4 regions of the Pseudomonas sp. MF09156 genome follow, and region 1 is predicted to be linked to each of the others. Evidence: predicted binding sites of a transcription regulator. Region 1 holds the regulator's gene; each other region holds the start of a gene.

The links. The regulator FliA, encoded in region 1, starts transcription of late flagellar genes. The targets are predictions, from matches to a motif close to CTAAAGTTTNNNNNNNNNNNGCCGNTAA.
Region 2: the regulator FliA is predicted to act here: its motif matches at 3,568-3,595, upstream of flgM (flagellar biosynthesis anti-sigma factor FlgM).
Region 3: the regulator FliA is predicted to act here: its motif matches at 2,155-2,182, upstream of AC19YY_RS02255 (methyl-accepting chemotaxis protein).
Region 4: the regulator FliA is predicted to act here: its motif matches at 1,936-1,963, upstream of AC19YY_RS07150 (methyl-accepting chemotaxis protein).

The regions. Positions count from the first base shown of each region.
Region 1 covers NZ_JCBCUR010000001.1:1,013,777-1,018,860, reverse strand. The annotation lists gene AC19YY_RS04900 (chemotaxis protein CheA) at 1-1,350, opposite strand, end outside; gene AC19YY_RS04895 (protein phosphatase CheZ) at 1,363-2,151, opposite strand; gene AC19YY_RS04890 (chemotaxis response regulator CheY) at 2,170-2,544, opposite strand; gene fliA (RNA polymerase sigma factor FliA) at 2,713-3,453, opposite strand; gene fleN (flagellar synthesis regulator FleN) at 3,450-4,283, opposite strand; gene flhF (flagellar biosynthesis GTPase FlhF) at 4,385-5,084, opposite strand, start outside.
Region 2 covers NZ_JCBCUR010000001.1:851,781-856,864, forward strand. The annotation lists tRNA gene AC19YY_RS04070 (tRNA-Arg) at 1-36, shown strand, start outside; gene AC19YY_RS04075 (MFS transporter) at 413-1,792, shown strand; gene AC19YY_RS04080 (flagellar regulator YcgR PilZN domain-containing protein) at 1,853-2,602, opposite strand; gene AC19YY_RS04085 (flagella synthesis protein FlgN) at 2,698-3,165, opposite strand; gene flgM (flagellar biosynthesis anti-sigma factor FlgM) at 3,214-3,531, opposite strand; gene flgA (flagellar basal body P-ring formation chaperone FlgA) at 3,673-4,437, opposite strand; gene AC19YY_RS04100 (chemotaxis protein CheV) at 4,519-5,084, shown strand, end outside.
Region 3 covers NZ_JCBCUR010000001.1:494,272-499,355, reverse strand. The annotation lists gene AC19YY_RS02270 (TonB-dependent receptor) at 1-810, shown strand, start outside; gene AC19YY_RS02265 (biliverdin-producing heme oxygenase) at 938-1,546, shown strand; gene AC19YY_RS02260 (YbaN family protein) at 1,725-2,129, shown strand; gene AC19YY_RS02255 (methyl-accepting chemotaxis protein) at 2,256-4,394, shown strand; gene AC19YY_RS02250 (nitroreductase family protein) at 4,599-5,084, opposite strand, start outside.
Region 4 covers NZ_JCBCUR010000002.1:300,642-305,725, reverse strand. The annotation lists gene AC19YY_RS07150 (methyl-accepting chemotaxis protein) at 1-1,825, opposite strand, end outside; gene AC19YY_RS07145 (LysR substrate-binding domain-containing protein) at 2,015-2,935, opposite strand; gene AC19YY_RS07140 (NorM family multidrug efflux MATE transporter) at 3,088-4,455, shown strand; gene AC19YY_RS07135 (putative bifunctional diguanylate cyclase/phosphodiesterase) at 4,585-5,084, opposite strand, start outside.

The DNA of each region.
Region 1 (5,084 bases):
GACAAGGTTTTTGTCGAGGTCGGTTTCTTCGCCCACCAGTTCCAGGGCGATCTCTTTCTTCAACTGCCGGGCCAAGTCACGGACCAGGCGCGGGAAGCGCCCGAAAACCTTCTTGATCGGCTGCATGCGCGTCTTCATCACCGCGGTCTGCAGGTCGGCAGTGACCACGTCGAGGTTCGACACGGCCTTTTGCATGGCTTCGTCGCCGCTGTTCAGGCCCAGGCGCACCAGGCGGTTACGCACCAGCACCAGTTCGCCGACCATGTTCATGATGTCGTCCAGGCGCGCGGTATCGACCCGCACGGTGGTTTCGGCTTCACTGGCCGGGGCTTTCTCGGCAGCTGCCGGCGCGCGGGCTGGCGCCGGGGCGGCGGCACGGGCCGGAGCCGGTACAGCAGCCTTGGCGGCAGCGGGTGCCGGCTTGGCCACCGCTGCGGTGGCGGTGGCTGCGGCGCCAGGCGCTACTTCGGAGAACTTGCCCTTGCCGTGCAATTCGTCGAGCAGGGATTCAAATTCATGGTCGGTGATCAGGCCATCCGCCGCCGGTGCCGCAGCAGCAGGCGTGGCAGCGGCAGGTGCAACCGCCGCAGCGACTGCCGGCAGGGCATCGGCGGCAAACGAGCCTTTGCCGTGCAACTGATCCAGCAGTGCTTCAAATTCGTCGTCGGTAATGTCGGTGCTGGCCGCTGGCGCTGCCGGCTCCACAGGCGCCGGTGTGGCTGCCACGGCGTCCGGGGCGAACTGGCCCTTGCCGTGCAACTGGTCGAGCAATGACTCGAACTCGGCGTCGGTGATGTCTTCGCTGGTCGGCACCATGGCCGGCGCAGCCGCTGCCGGTGCTTGTGCCTCGGCCTTGACGGCATTGAGGGAGTCCAGCAGTTGTTCGAATTCGCTGTCGGTAACGTCGGGCTCAGCCACCGGCTCAGGCGCCGCCTCAACCACCGGGGCGGCAGATACAGCGGCAGGCTCTGCCAGGCGCGCCAGGGCGGCCAGCAGTTCAGGGGTGGCAGCCGTAATCGGTGCGCGTTCGCGCACTTCATTGAACATGCCGTTGACCGCGTCCAGGGCTTCGAGGATCACGTCCATCAATTCCGAATCAACGTGACGCTCACCCTTGCGCAGGATGTCGAACACGTTTTCGGCGATGTGGCAGCACTCCACCAGCTCATGGAGCTGGAGGAAGCCGGCGCCCCCTTTTACAGTGTGAAAACCGCGAAAAATTGCATTGAGCAGGTTCGCATCATCCGGTCGGCTTTCCAGCTCGACCAGTTGCTCGGACAACTGCTCTAGAATTTCGCCGGCCTCTACAAGGAAATCCTGAAGGATTTCTTCATCGGCGCCGAAGCTCATATTGCGTGCTCCTTAGAAGCCTAAACTGGACAGCAAATCGTCTACGTCATCTTGACCTGACATAACGTCTTCACGTTTATCGGCATGAATCTGCGGACCTTCACCCTTGGCGAGGTGTTTTTGTGGATCTTTTTCCGAGAGGATCGCTTCGCGGTCGTGTTCGATGCCGGCAAAACGGTCGACCTGACCGGCCATCAGCACCAGTTTGAGCAGGTTGCTTTCCACTTCGGTGACCAGCAGGGTCACGCGCTTGATCACCTGGCCGGTCAGGTCCTGGTAGTCCTGGGCCAGCAGGATGTCATTGAGGTTGCTGGAAACCGTGCGGTTTTCCTGCTCGCTGCGTGACAGGAAACCCTCGACCCGGCGCGCCAGCTCGCGAAATTCTTCAGCACCCACTTCGCGCCGCATGAAGCGACCCCAATCAGCGCTCAACGCCTTGGCCTCATTGGCCATGCCGTTCACCAGGGGTGTGGCGTTTTCCACCAGGTCCATGGTGCGATTGGCTGCCGCCTCAGTCAGCCTGACCACGTAGGACAGGCGTTCGGTGGCATCGGTGATCTGCGAGATTTCCTCGGCCTGGGGCATGTGCGGGTCGATCTGGAAATTGACGATCGCACTGTGCAACTCACGGGTGAGCTTGCCCACTTCCTGATACAGGCCGCGGTCGCGGGTCTGGTTGAGCTCATGGATCAACTGCACTGCGTCGCCGAACTGGCCTTTTTCCAGGCTTTCGACGAGTTGGTGAGCATGTTTTTTCAGGGTCGACTCAAAGTCGGCCTGCGATGATTCTTTATGCTCCATAGCTCCCCCGTGGCAGCATCAATGACCGATGCGTTCGAAGATTTTTTCAATCTTCTCTTTCAAGGCCAGTGCAGTGAATGGCTTGACCACGTAGCCGTTGACCCCGGCCTGGGCGGCTTCGATGATCTGTTCACGCTTGGCTTCAGCGGTCACCATCAGCACAGGCAGGCTGCGCAGCTTTTCATCAGCGCGCACGTGGCGCAGCAGATCGATACCGGTCATGCCAGGCATGTTCCAGTCGGTTACCAGAAAGTCGATGCTCCCGCTGTTGAGGATCGGAATCGCCGTAATGCCGTCATCCGCCTCGACCGTGTTAGTGAACCCAAGGTCACGCAACAGGTTTTTTATGATCCGCCGCATCGTTGAGAAGTCATCAACGATGAGGATTTTCATGTTCTTGTCCAATTCGACCTCCAAGCAGTCTTAAACGCGTCCAGCACCTGGGCGCGCCATATCATTCAACAGGCATTACACAAAAAGGACTGCTGGGGCACATCACGGGCCGCTCCCGCCAGGCTTGCGCCGTGGCGGTTATCGTTCGCACTGTCCCCACACTGCCTGTCAGCGCGCTCGCCACTCTCCCAAACGCCCCCGCAAGCGGGCCGCGCATTGGCTATGTAGCTGGCTGACCCGCGATTCGCTGACCCCCAGGACCTCACCGATTTCCTTGAGGTTCAGCTCTTCGTCGTAGTACAGCGCCAACACCAGCCGCTCACGTTCCGGCAGATTGGCAATCGCCTCTGCCAGGGCGCCCTGGAAGCGTTCATCTTCCAGGTCGCGTGAAGGCTCCTGGTGAGCGCTCGCGCCATCCTCGTGCAGCCCTTCATGTTCGCCGTCCTGCAGCAGGTCGTCGAAACTGAACAGGCGGCTGCCCAAGGTATCGTTCAAAATCCCGTAGTAATCGTCGAGACTCAATTGGAGTTCGGCCGCAACTTCGTGATCTTTAGCGTCGCGACCGGTTTTTGCTTCAATTGAGCGAATTGCGTCACTCACCATCCGGGTATTGCGGTGGACCGAACGCGGCGCCCAATCACCTTTACGCACTTCATCGAGCATCGCGCCACGGATACGGATACCCGCATACGTCTCGAAACTCGCACCCTTGCTCGCGTCGTACTTGGTCGACACTTCGAGCAGGCCGATCATCCCCGCCTGGATCAGGTCTTCGACCTGGACACTGGCGGGCAGGCGTGCCAGCAGGTGGTAGGCAATGCGCTTGACCAGGGGCGCATAGCGCTCGATCAATTCGCCCTGGCTGTCACGCGCTGATTTTTTGTAAAGGTTGTAGCCGCTGGCTGTCATAGCACCGGTCCCGCACTCGTCTGATGCACCAATCGCTCGACGAAAAACTCCAGATGCCCCCGGGGATTGGCGGGCAGTGGCCAGGTATCGACCTTCTGAGCAATTGCCTTGAACGCCAACGCGCATTTCGAACGAGGGAACGCTTCATAGACTGCACGCTGCTTTTGCACAGCCTTGCGCACACACTCGTCATAGGGAACTGCGCCGACGTATTGTAAGGCGACATCGAGGAAGCGATCCGTGACCTTGGTCAACTTGGCGAACAGGTTGCGCCCTTCTTGCGGGCTCTGGGCCATGTTGGCAAGCACGCGGAAGCGGTTCATGCCGTAGTCGCGGTTGAGCAGTTTGATCAGGGCGTAGGCGTCGGTGATCGAGGTGGGTTCGTCGCAGACCACCAGCAATACTTCTTGCGCGGCGCGCACGAAGCTGACCACGGACTCGCCGATCCCGGCGGCAGTGTCGATCACCAGCACGTCGAGGTTGTCGCCGATATCACTGAAGGCCTGGATCAGGCCGGCGTGCTGCGCCGGGCTCAGATGCACCATGCTCTGGGTGCCGGAGGCGGCCGGGACGATGCGAATCCCCCCAGGCCCCTGCAACAGCACGTCGCGCAGCTCACAGCGGCCTTCAATGACATCGGCCAGGGTATGTTTGGGCGTCAGTCCCAGCAGAACGTCAACGTTCGCCAGGCCCAGGTCGGCATCCAGCAGCATGACGCGGCGGCCAAGCTCTGCCAGGGCCAGGGACAAATTCACTGACACGTTAGTTTTCCCGACGCCACCTTTGCCGCCGGTCACCGCGATCACCTGTACGGGATGCATGCTGCCCATGTTCTTTCTTTACCTTGTCTTGCTTAGCCGCAGGCTACATAGGGTGGCCGCGGTAGCAGACCATCGATGTAGGTACATTGCACTGTGTTGCATGTTGCCGTTCAGCCGACCCGCTTGGCTGGGTTGTGATAGAGGTCGGCGAACATATCCGCCATCGCCTCTTCACTGGGTTCGTCCTGCATTTGCACACTGACCGCGCGGCTGACCAACTGATGACGGCGCGGCAGATGCAAGTCATCCGGGATCCGCGGCCCGTCGGTCAGGTAGGCGACCGGTAATTCATGGCTGATGGCAAGGCTCAACACTTCGCCCAGGCTTGCGGTTTCATCCAGCTTAGTCAGGATGCAACCGGCCAGCCCACAACGTTTGTAGCTGTGGTACGCAGCAGTCAGAACCTGTTTCTGGCTGGTTGTTGCAAGTACCAGGTAATTTTTCGACTTGATCCCGCGCCCGGCCAGGCTTTCCAGTTGCATGCGCAATGCCGGGTCGCTGGCTTGCAGGCCGGCGGTATCGATCAGCACCACGCGCTTGCGCAGCAGCGGGTCGAGGGCGTTGGCCAGGGACTGGCCCGGGTCGACGTGGGTCACCGGCACATTGAGGATCCGGCCCAGGGTCTTGAGCTGTTCCTGGGCACCGATGCGGTAGCTGTCCATGCTCACCAGCGCAATGTTATGGGCGCCGTACTTGAGGACATAACGGGCGGCCAGCTTGGCCAGGGTGGTGGTCTTGCCCATGCCGGCAGGGCCGACCATGGCAATCACGCCACCTTCTTCAAGGGGTTCGATTTCCGGGGTCTGGATC
Region 2 (5,084 bases), 160 kb from region 1:
GGAAGGTTGGCCGTTCGAACCGGCCCTGGGACACCATTTGCAGTCTCACCTCTACCCTGGCCGAGACGCTGAAAAACCCCGATCAGAATGCTCTGGCGGGGTTTTTTTATGGGCGGCTGTTTTCTTGGCCGCTTGGCCAGTGCCTTTGGGCTGGCTGGCGAGATATATTGTTAAAACCTTGTACCTCGCCCCCGGTCTGGATGCGTCTGACACGTAGCTGAACAGCGAAGGAACTGTTGGGTGCCAAGTTCATCGAAGGCTGCATGCTTCGGTGATCCCGAGGTTGTGCCGCTTGCTGGATCAAAATGCCCCTGGGTGCCTGTGTAGTTGGGTGCCTGGGCTTAACGACGCTTCGCCCTCAGGCTAGTGCGAATTGCCTGACACCCACTGCAAGGAGCCGCTCGGAACGCCGATGCGCCAGATCTGGAAATCTTTTCGAGCCCTTTATTTCGCCTCCTTGATGATGCTGATCGGCTCCGGCCTGCTCAGTACTTACCTGGCCTTGCGCCTGGCGGCGGATAACGTCGACAGCCTATGGGTCGGTGCGCTGATGGCGGCCAACTATTTTGGCCTGGTGCTGGGTGGCAAGATCGGGCATCGCCTGATCGCCCGCGTTGGTCATATTCGGGCCTATGCCACCTGTGCCGGGATTGTCGGTGCGGCGGTGCTGGGCCATGGCCTGGTGGACTGGCTGCCGGCCTGGATCGTGCTACGGATAATCGTCGGCCTCGGCATGATGTGCCAGTACATGGTGATCGAGAGCTGGCTCAACGAGCAGGCGGATGCCAAGCAGCGTGGCGTGGTGTTCAGCGGCTATATGATCGCGTCGTACCTGGGCCTGGTGCTGGGCCAACTGATTCTGGTCATGCACCCCCAATTGGGGCTTGAGTTGCTGATGCTGGTGGCGCTGTGTTTTGCCCTGTGCCTGGTGCCGGTCGCCATGACCCGGCGTATTCACCCCGCGCCCTTGCATCCGGCGCCGATGGAGCCGCGCTTTTTTATCAAGCGTGTGCCGCAGTCTTTGAGTACGGTGCTGGGGGCGGGCCTGATCGTCGGGTCCTTCTACGGCCTGGCGCCGCTGTACGCGGCCCAACAGGGCTTGAGCACCGAACAGGTCGGCCTGTTCATGGGTAGCTGCATTTTTGCCGGCCTGTTGGTGCAGTGGCCGCTGGGCTGGCTGTCCGATCGCTATGACCGCGCCTTGTTGATTCGCTGTTTCGCCCTGTGCCTGGCGGTGGCGGCATTGCCGCTGGCGATCATGACCCAGGTGCCGCTGGAAGTGCTGTTTATCGCCGGGTTCCTGTGTTCGTTGGTGCAGTTCTGCCTCTATCCGCTGGCCGTGGCATTTTCCAATGACCATGTCGAAGGTGATCGCCGAGTGTCGCTCACCGCGATGTTGCTGGTGACCTACGGGGTGGGCGCGAGTATCGGGCCGTTGCTGGCCGGCGTGGTGATGAAGCTGTTTGGCAACCAGATGCTCTATGCCTTCTTCAGCCTGTGCGCATTGATCCTGGTCTGGCGTATTCGCCCCAAGGCTGTGACCAACCTGCATCAGGTGGACGACGCGCCGTTGCACCACGTGGCCATGCCCGACAGCATGTCCAGTTCGCCATTGGTGGCAGCCCTCGACCCGCGGGTGGATGAGCAGGTGGTCCAGGACCAGATGCAAACCGCCGCGCCAGAGCCTGCGCCCGACGCAGAGCCGGAGATGGAGCCGCAGCCCGAGCCCGAGCCGCCGGAGCATCCTGACCCGGATGAACACCCGCATGACCTGAGCCGGGCCCGTCCCTGAAACAAAAAACGGGCAGTTCCCAAAGGAGCTGCCCGTTTTTTTGTGCCTGTGGTTTGGCGCTTACATGTCGTCGTCTTTATCGAACCGTCGCGCCTCGCGCTGCAGTTGGTAGACAAACCGCTCAACCTGGCGCTGCACCAGGCCGCTCATGTTGTGAAAGCGCACACCGGCAAAGGTGGTGTTGATCCTTTCTTCGAAGTGCAGGTAGCGCAGCTCCACCGCCGTGGTCATGCTGCCGAAGGGCAGGGCGGCGATAAAGCGGTCGTACACCTGGCCCAGTTGCAGGCGCTCGGAGATATCACCTTCAAAACGCAGCTTGCAGCCGGTGGCGGAGATATCCAGCAGCTTGCCACTGATAGGCGCCTTGAGTTTCTCGCCACCCAGTTCGATATTCACCAGTTGCGCCAGTTTCAATGCCGCGCGAAAGGCATTGCGGCGCTGATGGTAGACCACTTCTTCCGGCAGGCTGCCTTTATAGATGCGGTGGCCGTCCTTTGCGCCGATGGTCAGCGGGCCATTGCTGTCCCAGGCCACGCGCACGCCTTCGTGAAAGCCTTCGATACGAAATGCTTCGCCATTCTCCAGATAGCGTTCACCTTCGGGCGGGATCATTTCGTCCAGGCTCAGGGTCTTGCTGTCCTTGTCGACATCCACCAGGTAGCTTTGGAAGCGCTGGTTGCGTTCGTGGAAGGTGATGATCAGCGGGTCGTGGCTCTCTTGCAGCAGCCGCAGGGTGCTGGCAATTTCCAGAGGGGTGGTGAGGACCTTGGGGGGCTGCGGAGCATCTTCCGCGCTAAGGGTGTTGAACACGGTTCTTCCATCTCCAGACAAAATACGACTACACGCAAGAACCGGCATTTTGCCAGCATGTGGCACGCCTTGATAGGGCGCGCAATAAACCGGCGTCAGGCTTGGCTGAGGGTGCTGGGCTTGACCAGCTGTGAGGTGGAGCCCTGGGCGTTATACAGTGCTGGAGGTTCGCCGCCATGGAGGATGCGCAGCTGGTTGGCGGTGGTGGCTTGCTGCAGTTGGATCGACTGGCCATTGAGCACATTGGCTTGCTGGCAGTTGATCAACAACTCATTGAGCGCTGCGCTCTGGGCCAGCAACTGGTCGCCGACCGACGAGTGGCTGGCCAACTGCTCCAGGCCGCTGTGATCAGCGGGCAGGCCCAGGCTGAGCAGGATCTGGCTGCGTTTCTGGCCGTGTTGTTCAAGCAGGATGATCAACGATTGCTTGCGTGCCAGGATATCTTCCAGCAGGCGCATATCGCGGCCGCACAGGGCTACGAATTCGTCTTGAAGCAGCTCCAGTAGGTGTTGCGCGGGAGCCAGGTCTTCAGTGATCAGGTGCAGCAGATTTTCGTCGTGCATGGCTGGCCTTGGGTTTTAAGCGTCCAAAAGCCTGGCGCAGGCCTTGGCCTAGCGCTCGGCTTTGATAATTTTGCCGGCTAAACGGTCGTTGTCGATCTGATAGCTGCCATCGGCAATCGCCTGTTTCAACTCGGCCACGCGGGCTTTATTGACAACTGGCTGATCGCGCAGCGAGTCCGTGATCTTCTGCAACTGTTGAGCCTCGTTGCTCAAATGCACCGATTCGCCACTTTGGGTCGAAGCGGTTTGTTCTGCCTTGGCGGGCAGTGCCGGGGCCTTGGCTTCAACGCTGTCCTTGGCCGCGTTGGTACGCGTGCCGCCGGGCGTTGCCTGGGCGCTGTTCAATCGGCTGAAATCAATGACCATGTTAAAAAACCTCTGGGTATTTGGACGCTTGCCATGTTTTCGGCCATACCCGGACAAACTTTAGGCTCGATCGACAATAAACCTGTGCACAGCGTGATCTCGGGCACAGTGTAGGAAAAGCCAGCGTCCCACGCCAGTGATCTATAGCGCGACCTCCACCTGGCCAGGCGCTGTTACCCGAGCCTTGATCACGCGCTTGGAGTTCAGGTTCTTCACGCGAATCTGTTCGCTCATCCCGCCATTGGCCAGGGCTTCCCCCGGCATTTTCACGTTCAGGCCGCCACTGCTGGCGGATATCACCACCTGGTCACCTTTGCGCACCACTTCTGCCTGTTCCAGGTGAACCAGGGTGATGACCTGGTCGGTTACCATTGGTCGGGTCAGTTTCTGCCCGACCGCCTGGTCCACGGAGGTGAGGTAGCCCTGGCTGATCTGGCTGATGTCCCGCTCGCGCAGGGCCACGTCTTCATAGCCGATGATGCCGGTACGCTTGAGCGGGCGAGTAACGGTCACTACGTCACGAAACAACCGGACCTGGGCCGGCACGAACACGGTCCAGGGCGAACTGCCGTCGCAGCGCACGCGCACGGTCACGCGACCAATGGGCTGGGCGGGGCTTTCCAGGGAGCCTGTCAATTCCTTGTCGCACATGGGCATGCGCAAACGCGGGTCCAGTTGGTTGACCTGGATTTCATAACGGCCCGGTGTCTGGGTGCTCGCCAGATAATCTTCTACAGTGAACTCAAGAAAGCCTTGAGTGACGCCGATAAGCAGATCAGGCAAGGTGACGTTGTCGGCGTGGGCCTGGTGGCCTGCGCCCAAGGCAAGCAACGCCATCCAGGCGCAGAGTAATCTGCGGTACTGTGGCGAGCGAAGGCGTCGGGAAACTGTCGTTTTGATGTCCATGGCCAATAAAAAGCAAAGCGCGTGCCGTTTCGTGTTGGGGGCGCGTCGTACCCGTAAGTTTTGTAGCGTAGGAGTCTGGGCATGGCGGGTGTAATGGATTCAGTGAACCAGCGCACACAGCTGGTAGGGCAGAATCGCCTGGAGTTGTTGCTGTTTCGACTCGATGGCAAGCAGCTATATGGCATCAACGTCTTCAAGGTGCGGGAGGTGCTGCAATGCCCCAAGCTCACCATAATGCCCAAGTCCAACCCGGTGGTGTGTGGCGTGGCCAACATCCGTGGCTCGACGATTCCGATTCTTGACCTGGCGATGGCCACCGGTTCTGCCGGTTTGCAGGATCGCGAGAACCCGTTTGTGATCATCACCGAGTACAACACCAAGACCCAGGGTTTCCTGGTGCGCTCGGTGGAACGTATCGTCAACATGAACTGGGAAGAGATCCATCCACCACCCAAGGGCACCGGGCGCGACCACTACCTCACGGCAGTGACGCGGGTCGATAACCAGTTGGTGGAAATCATCGACGTGGAGAAGATCCTCGCGGAAGTGGCGCCGACGTCGGAGCATATTTCGGTGGGGGTGGTGGATGAGCAGACCCAGCAGAAGGCCGTGTCCCTGCGGGTGTTGACGGTGGATGACTCGTCGGT
Region 3 (5,084 bases), 520 kb from region 1:
ACCTACGCACTGACCGAGCAGTACACCTGGTTTGGCCAGTACGCCGAAGGTTTCCGTACGCCATCAGCCAAAGCGCTGTATGGCCGTTTTGAAAACCTGGGCGAAGGCTACATCGTCGAGCCCAACTCGAACCTCAAGCCGGAAACCAGCAAGAGCTACGAAACCGGGATCCGTGGCAACTTCGACGCAGGCAATTTCGACGTCGCGGTGTTCTATAACAAGTACCGCGACTTCATTGACGAGGACAACGCCGCGCTGGGCCCCACCGGCACCATCTTCCAGCCAGGCAACATCAAGCGTGCCACCATCAAGGGCATGGAGGTCAAAGGGCGCTTGAACCTGGACGCCTTCGGCGCACCGCAAGGCCTGTACACCAAGGGCGCGATTGCCTACGCCCACGGGCGCAACGACGAAACCGGCCAGCCGCTGAACAGCGTCAACCCGCTCAAGGGTGTGTTCGGCCTGGGCTACGACCAGGACACCTACGGTGCGCTGGTCAGCTGGACCCTGGTCAAGAAACAGAACCGGGTCGACAGCGCCACGTTCTTTACCCCGACCGGCATCAAGGCCAATGGCCCGTTCAAGACCCCGGGCTTTGGCATCGTCGACCTGACCGGCTTCTACAAAGTCACCGACGAGCTGACCGTCAACGGCGGCCTGTACAACCTGACCGACAAGAAATACTGGAACTGGGATGACGTGCGCAGCTACGACGGTGTGGGCGAAGCCGGCGTGACGTCGCCAGCCAGCCTGGACCGCCTGACCCAGCCAGGACGCAACTTTGCGATCAACCTGATCTGGGACATCTGACCCATGCAGCCCCACCTCGCCGGTTTTATCGCCGGCGGGGTGAGGATTTTTTACTGTGACGCGTCTTCTTGTTCGTCTAGTAATAACAGCCTGGCAACAAGGCGCTTTTCCTTCTCAAGGACATCCAATGACCGCTTCCACTACCGCAGAACGCGCAAGCCTGCGCTCCCAGCGCCTGAACCAGATCACCAACGAGCCGCACACCAAGCTCGATGCCCTGGTCAAGGCTCACGCCCCGTTTGAAACCCAGGCCAACTTCGCCCGTTTCGTGGTGGCGCAATACCTGTTCCAATCGGAACTGGTGGCGCTGTACAACGATCCCGAGCTGATCAAGCTGGTGCCGGACCTGGCCGAGCGCTGCCGCGCCGAAGCCGCCAAGCTGGACCTGGCCGACCTGGAAACCGAAGTACCCGCCCCCGTGGCCGGTGCCGTGCAGAACCCGAGCAAGGCCCAGGCCCTGGGCTGGCTGTTCGTGTCCGAAGGTTCCAAGCTGGGCGCAGCGTTCCTGATCAAGCGTGCCGTCGGCCTGGGCCTGAGCGAAACCTTCGGTGCCCGCCACCTGGGCGAGCCAGCCGGTGGTCGTGCAGAAGGCTGGAAGAGCTTCACCCGCACCCTCGACAGCCTGGAACTGAGCGCCGAAGAAGAAGCCGCAGCAGAAAAAGGTGCCGTGGATGCGTTTGTACGCTTCACCGTGTTGCTGGAACAGGCGTACGCTAGCGCCCCAGAACTGGCCTGATCGCGCTGCTGGAATGCAATGAATGTGAGAGCGGGATTGTGTGGGAGCTGGCTTGCCTGCGATAGCATCGCTGCGGTCTAACTGATACACCGCAGCGTCTGCATCGCAGGCAAGCCAGCTCCCACATGTTGATCGCGCTCCATTTTCAGATTTTTCGAAACCCTGACAAATCGTACCTATGACAGCCCCCGCCCAATCCTCCTCCAAACTCGCCCGAATCCTGTTCGGCCTGCTGGCCTATGTCAGCCTGGGGATCGGCTTGATCGCGATTGTCGTGCCGGGCCTGCCCACCACCGAATTCATCCTGCTGGCCGCCTGGGCCGCCACCAAGAGCTCGCCGCGCCTGAGCGCCTGGCTGGAAAACCACCGGCTGTTCGGGCCGATCCTGTTCAACTGGCGCAATGGCAAGATCATCGCCCGTCGGGCCAAGGTCAGTGCCACCGTGAGCATGTTGCTGTGTGCCGGCCTGATGCTGGTGATGCTCGATCACGGCTGGCCGATCTACCTGGCCATCACCGGTATGAGCCTGGGCAACCTGTGGATCTGGTCACGTCCCGAACGCCTGGCGCGAACCGCTGCCTGAGCGCCCTACCGCTCATCGCCTATTCCTCATGAATTACCCGTCGGTGCCGATGTTCCGGGCATAGCGCCGAATGGACTTGGCCGTTGCCCTGCTTGCACACCAACAAGTCCAATCGCGAGTAAGCCCATGTTCGACACCCTCTCCATCCGCTTGAAAATCGTGCTGCTGTCCGGTCTCTGCCTGTTGGGGGTGATTGCGCTGATTGTCAGCCTGAATATCTACCAGTCCAACCAGAACGACCAACTGGTCAGCGCGTCCAGCTCGCGCATGCTCACCGCCAGCGTGGAGAACCTGCTTCAGGCCAGGGCCGCCGAGCAGGCCGTGCAGGTGCAGAAAGCCTTCGGCGAGAGCCTGTTGGTGGTCACCGCCCTCGCCGACCAGGTCAAGGACCTGCGTAACATGGCCGCCAAGCGTTCGCTGGAAACGGCCACCGTGCGCGAGGAACTCAACCAGCGGATCAAGACTGCGTTCGAGCGCAATACCAAGGTGCTGGGGATCTGGTTGTCGTTTGAACCCAACGGCCTGGATGGCAAGGACAGCGAATTTATCGACGACAAGCTGCGCGCCTCCAACGAGGCCGGGCGGTTCTCCAGCTACTGGAGCCGTGCCGGTGGCGAAGGGCTGAACACCGTGATGGTGGAAGCGGACCTGACCAAGACCACCCTCAACCTCAGCGGTACGCCCTACAACATCTGGTACACCTGCCCACGGGATACCCGCAACGTCTGCCTGCTGGACCCGTACGCCGATGAAGTCGCCGGCAAGTCGATGCTGATGACCACCATCTCCCTGCCGCTGCTGGCCGACGGCAAGGTCATTGGGGTGATCGGCGTCGACATTGCGCTGGATGCCCTGCAAGCGGCGGCCAATACCGCGCAAAAAGAGCTGTTTGACGGCGCCGGGATCATGGAAATCCTCTCCAGCAGTGGCCTGATTGCCAGCTACAGCGGCGAGCCGGACAAGGTCGGCAAGAGCATCGTCGATGTGCTCGGCGCCGAAGGCAAAGAGATCGTGCAACTGCTGGCCAGTGACACGCGCAAGGTCCGCGAGCAGGACGATACGATTCGCGCGGTGTATCCGGTCAAGCCGATTGCCGATGCCAAGCCTTGGGGCGTGGTGATCAAACTGCCCAAGGACGTGCTGCTGGCCGACTCGGTCAAGCTGCAAGGGGTGCTCGACGAGGCCCAGGCCCGTGGCACGCTGCAAGCGCTGTTGGTCGGCGCCGTGGCCGGCCTGCTGGGCCTGCTGCTGATGTGGCTGACCGCTACCGGCGTGACCCGCCCGATCAACAGCGTGGCGGCGATGCTCAAGGACATTGCCAGCGGCGACGGCGACCTGACCCAACGCCTGGCCTACACGAAAAAAGACGAACTGGGGGAGCTGGTCAGTTGGTTCAACCGCTTCCTCGACAAACTGCAACCGACCATCGCCCAGATCAAGCAGAGCATCACCGAAGCCCGCGGCACCGCCGACCAGTCCTCGGAAATCGCCCGCCAGACCAGCGAAGGCATGCAGGTACAGTTCCGCGAGATCGACCAGGTGGCAACCGCCTCCAACGAGATGAGCGCCACCGCCCATGATGTGGCCAACAGCGCCTCAAACGCGGCCAGTGCAGCGCGCGGCGCCGATCAATCGGCCCGCGAAGGCCTGGCGATTATCGAGCGCAGCACCCGCGATATCACCACCCTCGCCGAAGAAGTCAGCAAGGCGGTGACCGAAGTCGAAGCCCTGGCGGTCAACAGCGAGCAGATCGGCTCGGTGCTGGAGGTGATCCGCAGCATTGCCGAGCAGACCAACCTGCTGGCCCTCAATGCCGCGATTGAAGCCGCGCGCGCCGGGGAAAGCGGGCGGGGGTTTGCGGTAGTGGCGGACGAGGTACGTAACCTGGCGCGGCGCACCCAGGATTCGGTGGAAGAAATCCGCCTGGTGATCGAACGCATCCAGAGCGCGACCCGTGGGGTGGTGACCACCATGCATTCGAGCCAGAGCCAGGCACAGAACAACGCCGGGCAGATCCAGCAGGCGGTCCAGGCCCTGGGCAAGATCAGCGATGCGGTGACGGTGATCAGCGACATGAACCTGCAAATCGCCAGCGCCGCCGAAGAACAGAGCGCCGTGGCCGAAGAGGTCAACCGCAACGTTTCGGCGATCCGTACCGTGACCGAGACGTTGACTGGCCAGGCCACTGAATCAGCGGCGATCAGCAGCCAATTGAATGCATTGGCCAATCAGCAGATGAAACTGATGGATCAGTTCCGGGTGTAAGCCCAGGTCCTGAAAACAATGAAATACCCCATGTGGGAGGGGACTTGCCCTAATACCGATCAGTTAAGCGAACGCAATGCTCAAAGCAGTGAAGATCAAATGTGGGAGCGGGCTTGCCCGCGAATGCGGTGGGTCAGTAATGAATGTATTGACTGACCCACCGCATTCGCGAGCAAGCCCGCTCCCACATAGGTTTGCGGTGGGTCAGAGACCGGTCCAGGCGCTGACAAACGCCGTGATGTCTTCTTTGGCCGCCGTACGCGGCGGGTTCTGCGCGGTCCCCAGATAAAGGAAGCCAATCACTTCCTCACCCGCGCTCAACCCCAGGCCCTTGGCCACATGCGCCGAATACGACAACTCGCCGGTGCGCCACACCGCACCGATCCCCTGGGCATACGCCGCCAGCAAAATACCGTGGGCCGCACAGGCCGCCGCCAGCAACTGCTCGGACTTGGGCACCTTGAAGTGTTCCTGCAGACGGGCAATCACCACCACCACCAGCGGCGCACGCAATGGGCCGTTCTGCGCCTTGTCGATCACCGCTTGCGGGGCCTCGGGGTCTTGCAGGCGGGCCGCTTCGGCCAGCAGGGTGCCCATTTGCTCACGGGCCGCGCCTTCCACGGTGAGGAAGCGCCAAGGCCGCAGTTGGCCGTGATCCGGTGCACGCATGGCTGCCGCGAACAGCACTTC
Region 4 (5,084 bases), on a different contig from region 1:
TTTGCTCCTGGGTCGCGGTGGTAATCGCGGCGAACTGCTGCCCCGCCGAACGGCTTTGTTCGTCGATGCGCGCCAGGGCTGATGCGACGTCGGCGTTGCGCGACAGGCCTTCCTGCATCAGCACATTGCCCTGTTCCATGGTGCTGATGGCGTTGCCGGTTTCCTGCTGGATGCTCTGGATCATTCCGGAAATTTCATCGGTGGCCTGGCGGGTGCGTGAGGCTAGGTTGCGCACTTCATCGGCGACCACGGCAAACCCACGCCCCTGCTCCCCGGCCCGCGCCGCCTCGATGGCGGCGTTGAGCGCCAGCAGGTTGGTCTGATCGGCAATCGAGGTGATCACACCGACGATGCCGCCGATTTCCTGGGAGCGTTGGCCCAGGGTATTGATCACCGTGGCCGTGCTGTTGAGTGCCGTGGCGATATGTTCCAGGGACGACGACGCCTCCTGCATCGAGTTGCGACCGATGCGGGTCTGCTGGGCATTTTCCTGGGCCAGGCGCTCGGTATTGCCCATGTTGTCGGCAATGTTCAACGAGGTGGCGCTGAACTCTTCCACCGCGCCGGCCATGCTGGTGATCTCGCCGGACTGCTGCTCCATGCCCTCATAGGCCCCGCCCGACAGGCCCGACAGCGCCTGGGCGCGGCTGTTGACCTCTTCGGCCGCCTCGCGGATGTGGGAGACCATGGTCGACAGGGCTTCACCCATCTGGTTGAAACTGCGCGCCAGTTGACCGATCTCGTCATGGCTGGACACATTCAGCCGCGCACTCAAATCACCGGCGCCCAGGGCTTCGGCCTGGCGCACCAGGTCACCCAGGGGCTGGAGTTTGCTGCGCAGCAGCCAGACCGCCGCGCCCACGGCCAACAGCATCGCCAGCACGCTGCCGATTACCAGGCGGATACCCACGGCCCAGGTCACCGCCCGGATCTCGGCCTTGGGCATGCTCGCCACCACCGACCACGGGCCGCCGTCAAACGGCACCGCAACGCTGTAGAAGTCCTCGCCCTGGTCACTCCAGAAACGCCCCTGGCCGGGCTTTTGCGCCAGCTCCAGAATCGGCACAACCGCCTGCTCCGGGGCTTGCACACCAGCGGGCGGCACCAGCCAGTGCTTTTGCTCGTCCAGCAACGCCAGCGAGCCGGTCTGGCCAATGCGAAAACGCTTGAGGTTGGCGAACTGGGCGTTCTGCGCATCGGTGTAGTCAAAACCGATAAACAACACCGCAATCACCTGGCCGCTGGCATCGCGCACCGGGCTGTATTGGGTCATGTAGGAGCGCTCGAACAGAACCGCACGGCCAATGTAGCTCTGCCCGGCAAGCAGGCGCTGGTAGGCCGGGCCCTGGCGATCCAGCACGGTGCCGATCGCACGGTTGCCGTCCTGTTTGGTCAGGGAGGTGCTGATGCGGACAAAGTCTTCGCCACTGCGCACGAACACCGTAGCCACGCCACCGGACATCTGCTTGAACTCATCAACCTCGTCGAAGTTGTTGTTCAACACCTGGTCGCCCAGGTACAGGCTCGGGGTCTGTACCCCGGCCACATTCACTTTCTGCTCGGAACCCACGCGCAACCCGGCGGCGAAACGCTGCTCAAACAACCCGCTCAAACGCTCGGTGCTCTCGCGCAGGGTGCTGTGGAAGGTATTGAGTTGGTCGGCGAGCAAGCGCGCTTCGCTGGCCAGGTGTTCTTCGCGGGTTTGCAGGTTGGCCGAATCCAGGGAGCGCAGGGCAAATAGGGTGCTGGCGCTGATCACGACAGCCAATATGACCGCCAAGGCAATGCCCAGCTGCGAAGCGATGCGGGCGCGGGGTTGAGACATGACAGCTCCTGGCCGAGGCCCGGATCGTCCTGATCTCATAGCGCTAATCGGCGAATTTCTTGGATTGGGGGGCACGCTGAGCCGCAACTAATGGCGGCTCCGACACACCTACTTCGGCGGCCTGGATCAATACTTGAGCAAATTACAGGGGTATCACTCAAACGCATTGTTTGCGCGCGCTGCATCGATTCAGTCGAGCTGCTCGACTGGCGGCAGTGTCATGGCCCGGACCTCACTTTGCAGGAAGTCCGAGAGCCTGCGCAGGCGCTCGCCGCCGGGGCGGGTCTTGGGCCAGACCAGGTAGTAACTTTCGCCGCTGGCCACCGCAGTAGGCCAGGGCAGGCTCAAGCGCCCCTGCGCCACATCTTCGGCAACCATCAGCAAATCCCCCATGGACACGCCATAGCCCCGAGCGGCGGCAATCATGCCCAACTCCAGCGTATCGAACACCTGCCCGCCCTTGATGGCGACACGAGAGGCCAGGCCGGTGCGTTGCAACCAACGGCGCCAATCACGCCGGTCCGGCGTGGGGTGCAGCAGTTCAGCGCCGGCCAGGCGCTCCACATCCCAGGGGCCATCGCTGAGCAGGTTCGGCGCGCCCACCGGGATCAGCAGTTCGGGGAACAGGTAACTGGCCTCCCAATCTGTGGGAAAGTGCCCATCGCTCAGTAGGACCGCGCAGTCGAACGGCTCCTGGTTGAAATCCACCTCATCGATGCTCATCCACGCACTGGTCAACTGCACCTCGTTGCCCGGCTGCAAGTGCCGGAACCGACTCAGGCGTGCCAGCAACCAGCGCATGGTCAGGGTCGACGGGGCCTTCATGCGCAGGATGTCATCTTCGGCATTCAAGGTATGGCAGGCGCGCTCCAGGGCGGCGAAGCCCTCGCGCACGCCCGGCAGCAGCAAGCGCGCCGATTCGGTGAGCTGCAAGGTGCGCCCGCTGCGCTGGAACAGGCGACAGGCGAAATGCTCCTCCAGGGTGCGGATATGCCGGCTGACTGCACTTTGGGTGATGGACAGTTCTTCGGCGGCACGGGTGAAGGAGTTGTGCCGTGAGGCGGCTTCAAATGCACGCAAGGCATACAGCGGAGGAAGGCGACGAGACATGAGGAAAACTCCGACGGCACGATCCGCAAACCCTACCAGAATCATCCTGGCATGAGTTTTAATCATGCCAATGATCGCATTTATCCCTTTGTGCAAAGCGCTGAGAGCGCCGAGAATCAACCCTTCTACCCTTTGTGCAAATATTGAGCGTGATGATCATGCAGCATCCGGCGCGTACCGAACTCTGGGCCATTCTGCGGCTGTCAGGGCCGTTGATTGCCTCACAGCTGGCGCACATGCTGATGGTGCTGACCGACACCCTGATGATGGCCCGCCTGAGCCCCGAAGCCCTGGCCGGCGGTGGGCTCGGCGCGGCGAGCTATTCGTTTGTGTCGATCTTTTGCATCGGCGTGATAGCCGCCGTGGGCACCCTGGTCGCCATTCGCCAGGGCGCCGGTGATATCGAAGGCGCTACCCGCCTGACCCAGGCCGGCCTGTGGCTGGCCTGGCTGATGGCCTTGGTGGCGGGCCTGCTGCTGTGGAACCTCAAGCCGGTGCTGCTGATGTTCGGCCAGACCGAGACCAACGTGCAGTCGGCCGGCCAGTTCCTGATGATCCTGCCGTTTGCCCTGCCCGGCTACCTGACATTCATGGCCCTGCGCGGCTTCACCAGCGCCATCGGCAAAGCCACCCCGGTGATGGTGATCAGCCTGTGCGGCACGGTGATCAACTACCTGCTCAACCATGCATTGATCGAAGGCATGTTCGGCCTGCCCAAACTGGGCCTGATGGGCATCAGCCTGGTCACGGCGATTGTCGCCAACTGCATGGCCCTGGCGCTGTTGTGGTACATCAAATACAACCGCGCCTACGCCGCCTACCCATTGGGCAAGGGCCTGTTGCAGCCCAACCTGCATTACTTGCGCGAGCTGTGGCGCCTGGGCCTGCCGATTGGCGGCACCTATGCAGTGGAAGTCGGCTTGTTCGCCTTCGCGGCGCTGTGCATGGGCACCATGGGCAGTACGCAGTTGGCGGCCCACCAGATTGCCCTGCAAATCGTCTCGGTGGCGTTCATGGTCCCGGCGGGCATGTCCTATGCGGTCACCATGCGCATCGGCTTGCATTACGGCGGCGGGCACCTGCTCGGCGCACGGCTCGCCGGGCGTGTGGGTATCGCCTTCGGCGCGACGGTGATGCTGGGGTTTGCCATGGTGTTCTGGCTGTTTTCAGACCCGCTGATCGGCCTGTTCCTCGACCATGACGACCCGGCCTTCGCCCAGGTGATCAGCCTGGCGGTGAGCCTGTTGGCCGTGGCGGCGTGGTTCGAGTTGTTCGACGGTGTGCAGACTATCGCCATGGGCTGCATCCGCGGGCTGAAGGATGCCAAGACGACCTTCCTCGTCGGCCTGGGCTGTTACTGGTTGATTGGCGCACCGGCGGCCTGGCTGATGGCGTTTACCCTGGGGTGGGGGCCGACCGGGGTGTGGTGGGGGTTGGCGCTGGGGCTGGCCTGCGCGGCGATTACCCTGACGTGGGCGTTTGAAAGAAAGATGAGGCGGATGATTGCCCAGACAAACTGAAGAAGGTACGCGTTCACTGTAGGAGCTGGCTTGCCAGCGATGGCGATGTATCAGTCACAGTATCGTTGACCGACAGACTGCTATCGCTGGCAAGCCAGCTCCTACAATGATTGGTTTGACCGCACCGGCCTAGATCACTTCACCCAACAACGCCTGCTGGCTGCTGCCAAACGTCAGGTATTCCACCAATTCCGCCAGCGGCAACGGCTTGCTGATCAGGTAACCCTGGGCCTGGTCGCACCCAAACAAGCGCAACAACGCCAGTTGCTCGGGGGTTTCCACGCCTTCGGCCACCACTTCCAGGTTGAGGTTGTGGGCCAGGTTGATCATGGCATGCACCAGCTTGCGGTTTTCCTCGCGTTCTTCCATGCCGCCGACAAAGCTCTTGTCGATCTTGAGCAAGGCAATCGGCAGGCTGTTGAGGTGTACGAAGGACGAGAAACCGGTACCAAAGTCATCCAGGGAGAAACGCACCCCCAGGCGGCCCAGGGCATCCATGGTCTGCTTGACCAGGTCGCTGCGGCGCATCACGGCGGTTTCGGTCAGCTCGAACTCCAGCCACTGCGCCTCCACCCCGCGCTCGGCAATCAAGCGGCTCAAGGTCGACAGCAACTGGCTGTCCTGGAACT